3 regions of the Arthrobacter sp. EM1 genome follow, and region 2 is predicted to be linked to each of the others. Evidence: riboswitches for the same ligand, from Rfam matches in the RefSeq annotation. Region 2 holds a riboswitch; each other region holds the start of a gene.
The links. A riboswitch is a leader RNA that binds a small molecule or an ion and turns the genes downstream of it on or off. The one in region 2 is predicted to bind cyclic di-AMP.
Positions count from the first base shown of each region.

Region 1 (3,266 bases), 920 kb from region 2:
CAACGTCGATGGTGCGCATGCGCTCCAGTGCCATCCGGTTCTTGATCAGGACACCGGCCCGTGCCGCCTGCTCGGTGGAGATGGCGATGACCAAGGGGATGGCCAGGCCAAGGGCATGGGGGCAGGCGATTACGAGGACGGTGACGGTGCGGGTCACGGCGTCGGGGACGCTGCCCAGCAGTGACCAGACGATGAACGTGAGGACCCCGGCGCCGGCGGCGAAGTAGAACAGGAAACCGGCGGCCCGGTCGGCGAGGGCCTGGGCTTTGGAGGAGGAGGCCTGCGCCTCGGCGACGAGGCGCTGGATTCCGGCCAGGGCGGTGTCGTCCCCGACAGCGGTGACCTGCACGCGGACGGTGTTGTCTGTGGCGATGGTTCCGGCGATGACCTTATCCCCGGATGAGCGGAGGACGGTCCTGGATTCCCCGGTGATCATCGATTCGTCGAACTCTGCCTGGCCGTCAACAATGGTGCCGTCGGCCGGCATTCGGGCTCCGGAGCGGACCAGGACGGTGTCCCCCGCCGCAAGCTCGCTGACTTTGATGGTTTCGGTGCCCTCAGCGGTAATCCTGTCTGCCTCGTCGGGCAACAGAGCCGCAAGAGCGTCCAGGGCACCCCGTGCGGAGCCGAGGGCGCGCATCTCGATCCAGTGCCCCAGCAGCATGATCGCCACCAACAGGGCCAGCTCCCACCAGAAGTCCAGGTCGAACCCGCCGATCCCGAGGCTGGTGATCCAGGAGGCGATGAATGCGACGCTGATCGCCATGGCGATCAGCAGCATCATGGCCGGTTTTCGGCTCTTCAGTTCCTCCAGGCCACCTTTGAGGAAGGGCTGCCCGCCGTAGAAGAAGATCACGGTGCCCAGCGCCGGCGGGATCCAGGCCGAGCCCAGGAAAACCGGGGGTGTATAGCCCAGCAGCCCGCCGAACATGGGGCTGAAGAACACGACAGGCACGGACATGGCCAGCGTCAGCCAGAACCTGTTCTTGAACATCGCGACGCTGTGTCCGGCGTGTTGGCCCTGGGTGTGCACCATGTGCTCATCATCCATGCCTTGGGAATGGACGGCGTGGGCATCAGGTGCATGCGCCACGGCCGCCCCGCTGCGGGGAGCGCCTGGCTCGTCCTGCCGGGCGGAAGGTCCGTTGTGGTGGTCGTGGTCCATTTGGTGCGCTCCTCAGGAATTATCTCTGGTGGCGGCCAGGGCCGACGGCTTGTCTGTATCGGAGAACGGCTGGACTACTCGCCGGCGGTAAGGCTGTAGCCGGCGCCGGTCACTGCGTTGCGAACCGCGGAGACGTCCGCCGCACCGGCCACGGTGAGGCGGGACTCTCCTCCGACGACGAGCTCCACGATCGCCGACTCGACCCCGGCCACGGCACTGACTGCCTGTTCTACCGTTTGAACGCAGTGTCCGCAGGTAAGTCCTTCGACCAGGTATTCGAAGCCCTCAGCCGGGGTCTGTGTCTGCGTCCGGGCGCCGGGTGAGCAGCAGCTGCAGCCGGACGGTTCCGGAGCGGCAAGGGGAAGTTCGGTCCGGTTGTTAGTTCCGCACATGTCAGTTCGTTCCTTTGCAAAGAGCCGTAACGAGGATGCTGGGGTTGAACGGCTGTAACGGCCGGCAATTCCTCGGGCCTGGACAAACCACTTCACTGACAACAGGTCAAATATACCCCCAAGGGGTATATTTTACAAAGTGCCCGGGATGCCTCTGACGGACTCAGGAACGGGGGGAGCCTCCCGCACGCGGCACCTGCCGGGTCCCGCCGCCCTGCGCTGTCGCCATAGGGGCGCCCGCTCACCGCGGATCATGGCGGGGCCGCCCGTCGAACCCATGCGGCAGCATTCGTTACCTGAATGTGACATCCCCTTAGTATTACCGTACCGTCGAATTCGTGCCGGTTTTCTCCGAGAAAGGGACTCCCTGGCCGATTGCCTAACTCTGCCGCTGCCCGGGATCCGTTCGCAGAAATCGTCCGGCAGAGACGAGGAAACCACATGTTGGCCTGTTCTCAGGCCTTGGGGTGAAGCCGCGCCCCTGCACTTATGCAGGTCGCGGCCGGGTGTCTCCCATCCGAATCCGACACCTCACCCCGCAGGCATGGGGAGAGGCTACTTCATGTCCGCACGCAAAAATCCGGGCCGCCACCGCGCTGTGACCGCCAAGACCAGCACCCTTGCGACAATCTCCAGGACCGCTACCGGCAACGCCGGCGGGGTGGGCCGGCAGGCCGCCGTCATCGCCGCCGCGTCGGGACTTGTTCTGACCAGCGGGATCGCCGCCCAGGCTGCCGACGCCCCGGCGCAGCGGGACTCGGCCCCTGTCTCGAACCTTGAGGTGTCCAACCAGGCGCCGGCTCAGCTCAGCGCGGACTCCAGCGTCCGGATTTCCTTTGAAGGCCCCGCCGTCACCACCGCCTCCGCCCCGGTCATTGAGGCGCCCAAGCCTGCTGTCCAAGCGCCGGCTCCTGCCGCCGAAGCCGCCCAGGCTCCGGGGCAGGCCACCATCACTGTCCAGCCCCAGGCCGCGACCGCACCTCTTTCCGCTCCGGCGGCAGGAGGGGTCAACGCCGCGATGGTTTCCGCCGCTTACGTCCAACTTAGCCTGGTCCAGGACTGCACAGCCCTGGTAGAAAAGGCCCTGGGGGCTGCGGGTATCCCTGTCGGGGACCTGGCCCGATGCAGTCCATGAGCTACGGAAAGGCAGTCGCTGACGCGCAGCCGGGCGACGTGGTCATCAAGCCGGGCCACATCGGCATGTACGTCGGTAACGGCCAGGTTCTTAGCTTCGGCATGAACAGCAAGAACCAAACCGTTGTGCATCCGCTGTCGTGGCTGACCGCCACCGGTCCCGTCACGTTCGTCCGCGCGGGCGCCTAGCGCACACCCGTCAAGGGCCGGTGAATTGCTGCCTTTGGTGGCAGCGGATCGCCGGCCCTTGGCGAGTTCCCCCTGAATGCCAGCAGCCCGGAACGGGCGCTACCGCCTATCAACGAGGTGTCGGGTTCTGACATCCGGTGCCGGTTGGTCAGGCCTGCCGGGCGAGAACCGGCAGCGCAGCCCGATGGTGTGGGGAGGAATCCTGAACCGTCGTCCCGGCGAAGCGGCGAAGGCGCAGCGAGTTACTGACGACCAGGACCGAACTGGCAGCCATCGCGGCGCCGGCGATCATCGGATTCAGCAACCCCAATGCGGCAACCGGGATCCCGATGGCGTTGTAGAAGAACGCCCAGAACAGGTTGGTCTTGATGGTGGCCAGCGTCCTG
Region 1 is NZ_CP124836.1:1,279,883-1,283,148, forward strand. Features, by position in the region: gene QI450_RS05730 (copper-translocating P-type ATPase) at 1-1,165, opposite strand, end outside; gene QI450_RS05735 (heavy metal-associated domain-containing protein) at 1,240-1,557, opposite strand; cyclic di-AMP (ydaO/yuaA leader) riboswitch at 1,924-2,116, shown strand; gene QI450_RS05740 (hypothetical protein) at 2,120-2,692, shown strand; gene QI450_RS18085 (hypothetical protein) at 2,689-2,880, shown strand; gene QI450_RS05745 (heavy metal translocating P-type ATPase) at 3,029-3,266, opposite strand, start outside.
Region 1: it holds a riboswitch for cyclic di-AMP, as region 2 does, so the genes downstream of both, QI450_RS05740 (hypothetical protein) here and QI450_RS01725 (M23 family metallopeptidase) in region 2, are expected to answer to the same signal.

Region 2 (3,266 bases):
TTGAGATTATCCGGAGTAACTCAAATTAGGCTAAGCTGGCCTGCGAACGTACGGCGGAGCCCGCCAGGTTGCCGGCAGCGCACGGTACGGTGGAAATCACGCAAGGACGGCGCTCGAGGAGCTGAGCTGAATGACGGATCTGATCGATACAACCGAGATGTATCTTCGGACCATTCTGGAACTTGAAGAAGAGAACATCGTCGCCCTTCGCGCCCGCATCGCCGAACGGCTGCGCCACTCCGGTCCCACTGTTTCCCAGACCGTCGGCCGGATGGAACGCGACGGGCTTGTGGTTGTCTCCGGAGACCGCCACCTTGAACTGACCGGGGTTGGCCGGAAGCGCGCCATCGAAGTCATGCGCAAGCACCGGCTTGCCGAGCGGCTGCTGGCCGACGTCATCGGACTCGACTGGGCCTACGTCCATGAGGAGGCCTGCCGCTGGGAACATGTGATGAGCGAACGGGTGGAGCGGCGGATCTTCGAACTTCTCAACCATCCCACCGTCTCGCCCTATGGCAATCCGATCCCGGGTCTGGCGGAACTGGGCGGCCTGCCCGCCGACCCCAACCCTGACGGCGTCGTGAATCTGCTCGAAGCCATGGCCGGCTATGGTCCTGATTCCAGTGTCAGGGTCAACCGGCTGGCCGAGCCCATCCAAGTGGAGCCGGAACTGCTGGTCCAGCTCGATGAAGGCGGCATCCGCCCCGGCGCCCTGGTATCCCTGGAGCGCGTGGGGGAGTACATTTCGGTGCGCGTTCCTGACATCGAAGGTGCCCTTGAACTACCGCCTGAGGTCGCGGCCCACGTCTTTGTAACCATCGGTTCCTGAGGTTGCCGCGACAGCCCGGGGCCATCCGAGAGTTGTCCACAAGCTGATAACGGATTTATCTCTGGACGGCTTAATCGCCTATAGTTGGAGACTAGTACCGATACCAAAGCGTTATCTGATCCGAAGCCGAGCCCTGCCAGCGGAACAGTCGCAGAATCATCTCCTGGCAGGGGCGGGGGAACCACTTTTGGCTGTTTAGCGGCCTTGGGGTGAAGACCGTCAGCGGCAAGTACCCACAAACACGGAATCCATCGGATGCCCCTGTGCGTGATTGCTTGCCACGGCGGACCGGGTCGTTGATCTCTCTGACCCGAATCCGACAGCTAACTCCGCAGGCTCTCCAGAGAGGAACCGTTGTTGACCACCCAGACCGCCAAGGGCCGCCGTCGTGCGAGCGGCCCTGCCTCGGAGCCGCGTCCCGCCGCTGCCATCACGGCAGAGCGTCCGCGCGACGCGCACCGTGACGCGCGCAGGGATCGCCGCAGCCCCTTCCGCCAAGTAACGGATTTTGCCGCCGCAAGCGGTGTAGGGCAAAAGGCGGGTATTGCACTGGCCGCTGCGGGCTTGGCCCTCACCGTCACAGTTCCCGCGACTGGCCCTGTTCTGGCCACTGACGCCGGCTCCGGCGCGGCAGCCAGCCCGGCAGTCGTGCAGCCGGATGTGACAGCAGCAGAGGCCAAGATCGACTTCAGCCGCACTGCCGTAACCACCAAGGGCGATCCGGACGGAAAGCTCAAGCAGTTACTCAGTGCACAGTCCGCCGGCTCGATCACCCGGGCGGCCTCCGCAGGCAGCCTTGGGGCGCCGCTGGACCAGATGGTCACGGCGTCGCCGTTTGGCTACCGCGTCAGCCCCATCACCGGAGGCTCGGGCGAGTTCCACCGCGGGCAGGACTACTCGGCGCAGTGCGGCACCGTCGTCCACGCTGCCGCGAGCGGCACCGTGACATTCACCGGCTGGCACCCCTACGGCGGTGGTAACCGCGTGGTGATCGACCACGGCAACGGCCTGGAGACCACCTACAACCACCTGTCCTCCGCCAGCGTGAAGGTGGGCCAGCAGGTCTCCCGCGGGGATGTTGTGGCTCTTAGCGGTACCACCGGCGCCTCCACCGGCTGCCACCTCCACTTCGAGGTTATGGTCAACGGCGAAGTCGTCGACCCGACCGGATGGCTCTGAAAAGTTGAGGGAACACTCTCGCATTCTGGGGACACGCCGTGATCCGAATGTGACATTAGGGTCCAACTGCTGTAAAGTTTGAGCTACGCCAACTTTTTCGAAGTTGGCGCTCTTGAGTGGATTGCCTAGCTCTGCCACCGCTCAAGGTCCGTTCGCATGACATCGTCTGGCAGGGGCGGGGGAACCAATTTTGGTCTTCGCAAGAAGGCCTTGGGGTTAAGTCGCAAAGCTTCCCAGGAAGCAGCGCGGCCGGGTGACTCCCATCCGAATCCGACAGCTCACCTCGCAGGCATTGGGAGAGGCTACTTTCGTGCATACACGCCAAAATTCCGCGCTTCACCGCGCTTGCGCTGCTCTTTCGAGCCCGCTGGAATCCAATGATCGCGCCGGCCTTGCCGGTGCCCGGACCGCAGGCCACACGGTTGCCGCTTTTGGCGCGTCTTCGCAGTACACCCTTCGCTAAGTAACCCATTTTCGGGGCGATCCGGCGTACCCCCAAGATGCCGGAGCGTCCTCAGCCCGCGCCTAAAAGCGCGGACCAGGAACACGAAAGAGAGAACTTAATGACTACTCGTGCAAACGCACGGCATCGCGCCGAGGTCACCAAGACCAACTCGCTGGCCGTCATTGCCAAGGCTGTCGGCGGCAACGCCGGCGGCATGGGTCGCCAGGCCGCAGTCATCGCTGCTGCTTCCGGCCTCGTCCTGACCAGCGGTATCGCAGCCAACGCTGCTGAGGCCAACGTTCAGCGCGAATCCGCCTCCGCTTCCACACTCGACGTCCAGTCGAGCACCCCGGCTGCCATCTCGGCTGCTTCCACTATCGCGATCTCCTTCGAGAAGCCGGCCGTCACCACCACCCCGGCTCCGGTTGTTGAGGCCCCGAAGCCCGTTGTGAAGGTCCAGGAAACGCCTGCTGCCAAAGCGGCCGGTACCCAGGTCGCTGCTGCCGCAACTGCCGCCACCGGCACCGCGGTAGCAGCCGTTTCCAAGGCGCCGGCCGTCGCCAGCGGCATGGGCGCAACGATCGCCGCTGCAGCTTATGCCCAGCTCGGTGTAAGCCAGGACTGCACCGCACTGGCCACGAACGCGCTCGCTGCCGCAGGCATCAACTACCACGGCTGGCCGGCAGGTTACCTGTCCCTCGGCCGCACGGTGAGCGCCGCCGAGGCACAGCCGGGCGATCTTGCCTACTACCAGAACGGTGGCGCCGGCATGGCCCACATCGCCGTCTACGTCGGCAACGGCATGGCCGTTCA
Region 2 is NZ_CP124836.1:362,185-365,450, forward strand. Features, by position in the region: gene QI450_RS01720 (metal-dependent transcriptional regulator) at 131-829, shown strand; cyclic di-AMP (ydaO/yuaA leader) riboswitch at 944-1,182, shown strand; gene QI450_RS01725 (M23 family metallopeptidase) at 1,187-2,008, shown strand; cyclic di-AMP (ydaO/yuaA leader) riboswitch at 2,156-2,314, shown strand; gene QI450_RS01730 (NlpC/P60 family protein) at 2,572-3,266, shown strand, end outside.

Region 3 (3,266 bases), 910 kb from region 2:
GTGTTCCTGGCCCGCGGACTCACGGTCCTGACTGTGTCGCCGTCGCCGTCCCCGGGCGATGGGGGCCTTCGTGCTGGCTTGACTGCTGACCAGATTACGCCCGGGCTTCTTGGCTTCGTGATGACGGCCTTCATGGTCACCGCCGTCATTCTGCTTATGGTGTCCATGACACGGCGGATCCGGCGTGTTCGCTACCGCGGGCAGCTCAGTGACGCCGGAGATGCCGGCGACACCGCAGACTAAGGGCTTCACCCGGTGAACGCCGCCAGCGCAGGCGTTACTCCAGACCAACGTTTGGGCAGCCGAATTTGGCCACGGAAACACCACCGGGACACCGGAACTGGCTAGTCTTGTTCATCTCCGGCCCTGTCCGGGCATCGCTGGCCTTGTCCGGGCTGAAGGTGAAGTTCCGACCGGATCTGTCGTGGGCGCAAAGTTCAGACCCGCGGGTTGCCATGCTTTCGGACTTCTGCGCGTATCGGTGATGCTCAGGCCAGGGCTGCCAGGAGTTCTGTGCAGGCGGCTTCGCACCGACGGCACGCCTCGGCGCAGATCCTGCAGTGCTCGTGCATGTCCGCGTGCCGCTCGCATTCGTCGGCGCAGGCGCCGCAGGCAGCACGGCAGGCCTCAAGAACCGCTCGGAGGATGCCCTCGTTGGTTCCTGTCTGGCGGGACAGGACGCTGCCGGTCGCGCCACAGATGTCAGCGCAGTCCAGATCCGTGCGGATGCAAGTGATCAGATCCGCGACCATGTGCTCGCCCAGGCAGGCGTCAGCGCAGGCCGTACAGGCCTGGGCACATTGAAAGCATGCAGTGATGCATTCGGCGAGTTTGTTCCTCTCGATGGAGCCCGGCTCCGTCGGGTGGGCCTCAAGCATCGCACTGATGTGATGGCTCATTGTGCTTCTCCTGTCGCTGGTGGTGACGTGAGCGGCGGGCTGGGGCCGGCCGCCGCCTCCACAATAACTCTGCGGCACTTGGAGGCCAACGACCCGCTAACTCGGACATCTTCACCAGGACCTGCCGATCTCCCACGCGCTTCCTTCCCCCGCATTCCTGGAGCAAACGATTCCGGGCTAGCCGCCGGCCACGGCGGCGGCGATGAGGGATTTGAGGATGCTTTGATCGGCCAGGCCGAGGATCCTGGCGGCGACCCGTCCCTGTTTGTCGAGGACGAGGGTGGTCGGGACGGCCTGCGGCGGTACGTACTGGGTCATGGCCAGCAGGATGCCCCCGTTTTTGTCCTGCATGCTGGGGTAGGTGATTCCGAAGGTCCGCTCGAAGGCGACAGCGGCGGCTTCCTCGTCGCGGACGTTCACGCCGTAGAAGAGGACATTCTGTGGTTGGAACTCGTTCCAGAGTGCTTCCAGCCGGGGAGCTTCGAGCCGGCACGGGGCGCACGCGGCGTACCAGAAGTTCAGGACGATCACTTTTCCGGCCCAGTCACCGGAGTTAACGACCGTTCCGTCGTACTGTTCGCCGGTTACTACCACCGGTGGTTTCCGCTCGGCGTCGGCGTATTCGGTCACGGAGCCGTCCCCGGCGATGTAGTTTTTGTTGTCACCGGCTTTGGCCTGCTGGGCGAGGGGGTCCCCGGAGGCGCATCCTACGAGCACCGGGGCGGCCAGTGCGCCCAGAAGAGCTGATGAAAGAAGGCGGCGCCGGGAGAAACCCGGCAATGCCTCAAGGGCCCGGGGAGCGGGGGCCGGCGGTGTCCGGCGGCTTGGTTTATGCATGACTATCCTTTGATAACGGAATTGTAACTTCGAGGCCAGGTCGGATAGGGTTGACGCAATACATACCCCTCACGGGTATGCGTGAGGCCGCTTCGCCACGCCCCGCCGGCGGTCCATGAACTTTCAGTCTTCTGGCGGGGGCGGAGGACTCACCAACGGCGCCATCGTGCGCCTTGGGGTTGAGCCGGCTCTGTGAGTACACGCCTGTGCGGCGGCGGCTGGCGGAGCGGGCCGGACAGCACACTCGTCCGAATCCGACAGCTAACTTCGCCGGCGCCGAGAGGACTCGCGTTTTGCCTTCCCACCGTATACACGGTCGCCGCCGCGCTGTTGCCGCGTCCTCACCCGCCAAGCGCCGCCGCAGGGCAGCCGTCCTTCCGCCCGCCGTCTGGGGAAGTCGTGGGCAGCGATTTGGCGCCGCCGCGACAGTCACGGGGCTGATTGCCATGACGGTGCTCTCCGCAGCGCAGGCCGATCCGGACCGCCTGAACGCCGCCCGGGAACGCCCGGCCGCCTCGGCAACGGCAGCTGAACAGCCAGCGGTCACGGCGGCCGCAGGCGCCGGCCTCGCCTTTGAACGGCCCGCCGTCCGCTCCTTACCAGCACCGAAGGCTTCACCTGCACCAATCGCCCAGTCGGCCGGGGCTCCGATAACGACCGGTCCGGGGGCTGGCCCGGCTCCGGCGTCCGTTCCAGGCACGGGGTTGCGGGCTCCGTTGTCCTCCGTGAATGTCAGTTCCCCCTTTGGTCTCAGGGTCAACCCGCTGACCGGGGCATCCGGTGAGTGGCATACCGGGATCGACTTAACCGGGCCGTGTTCCACCGCGGTCTTCGCCGCCGGTGCTGGAACGGTGCTCGAGGCGGGTTGGAGCCAGTACGGCGGCGGAAACAGGATCGTTGTGGACCACGGCAACGGCTTGAAATCCACGTATAACCACCTGGCGAGCATCGGTGTCTCCGTCGGGCAGGTCGTAACCGCGGGCGCGCTGATCGCCGGTGTGGGGACGACCGGGAACTCCACCGGATGCCACCTCCATTTCGAGGTTATGGTCAACGGCCAGACGGTCAATCCCGCCGCGTTCATCTGAGCGGGCTTTCCGCGGTTCCCCGGACAATCGGGGCGCAGAGGGCCCTACGCATCGCGCCAGCTGCGGGGTGCGTGCGGACCACTGAGGTGTTCGCGGTTCAGCGCCTCGAGCTGTTCGTTGGTGAGGCTGTCGAAGGAGGTCGCCTCGTTCCGGTCGCTGCGGGCGAACCTGACGAACATCAGGATGATCAGGGGCACATCGACGATTTCGGCCAGGAACCACAGCAGGTCTCCGGCGAGCTGCTGGTCCCGCAGCGGTCCGGGAAGCCAGCCCTGATGCCCGGTGAGGGCCTGGGTTGCCCCGTCCAGGATTTGTGGACTGATCCTCATCAGGATCCCGGGCACGGCATCGGCGACGAGTTCGATGAACACGTAGATGAATTCGACGATGATCAGCGCGCTGACGGCCTTGGCCGACTGGTCTTCGATGATCGGCACCACCA
Region 3 is NZ_CP124836.1:1,269,340-1,272,605, forward strand. Features, by position in the region: gene QI450_RS05670 (hypothetical protein) at 1-243, shown strand, start outside; gene QI450_RS05675 (four-helix bundle copper-binding protein) at 489-899, opposite strand; gene QI450_RS05680 (TlpA disulfide reductase family protein) at 1,077-1,736, opposite strand; cyclic di-AMP (ydaO/yuaA leader) riboswitch at 1,848-2,024, shown strand; gene QI450_RS05685 (M23 family metallopeptidase) at 2,030-2,824, shown strand; gene QI450_RS05690 (cytochrome c oxidase assembly protein) at 2,869-3,266, opposite strand, start outside.
Region 3: it holds a riboswitch for cyclic di-AMP, as region 2 does, so the genes downstream of both, QI450_RS05685 (M23 family metallopeptidase) here and QI450_RS01725 (M23 family metallopeptidase) in region 2, are expected to answer to the same signal.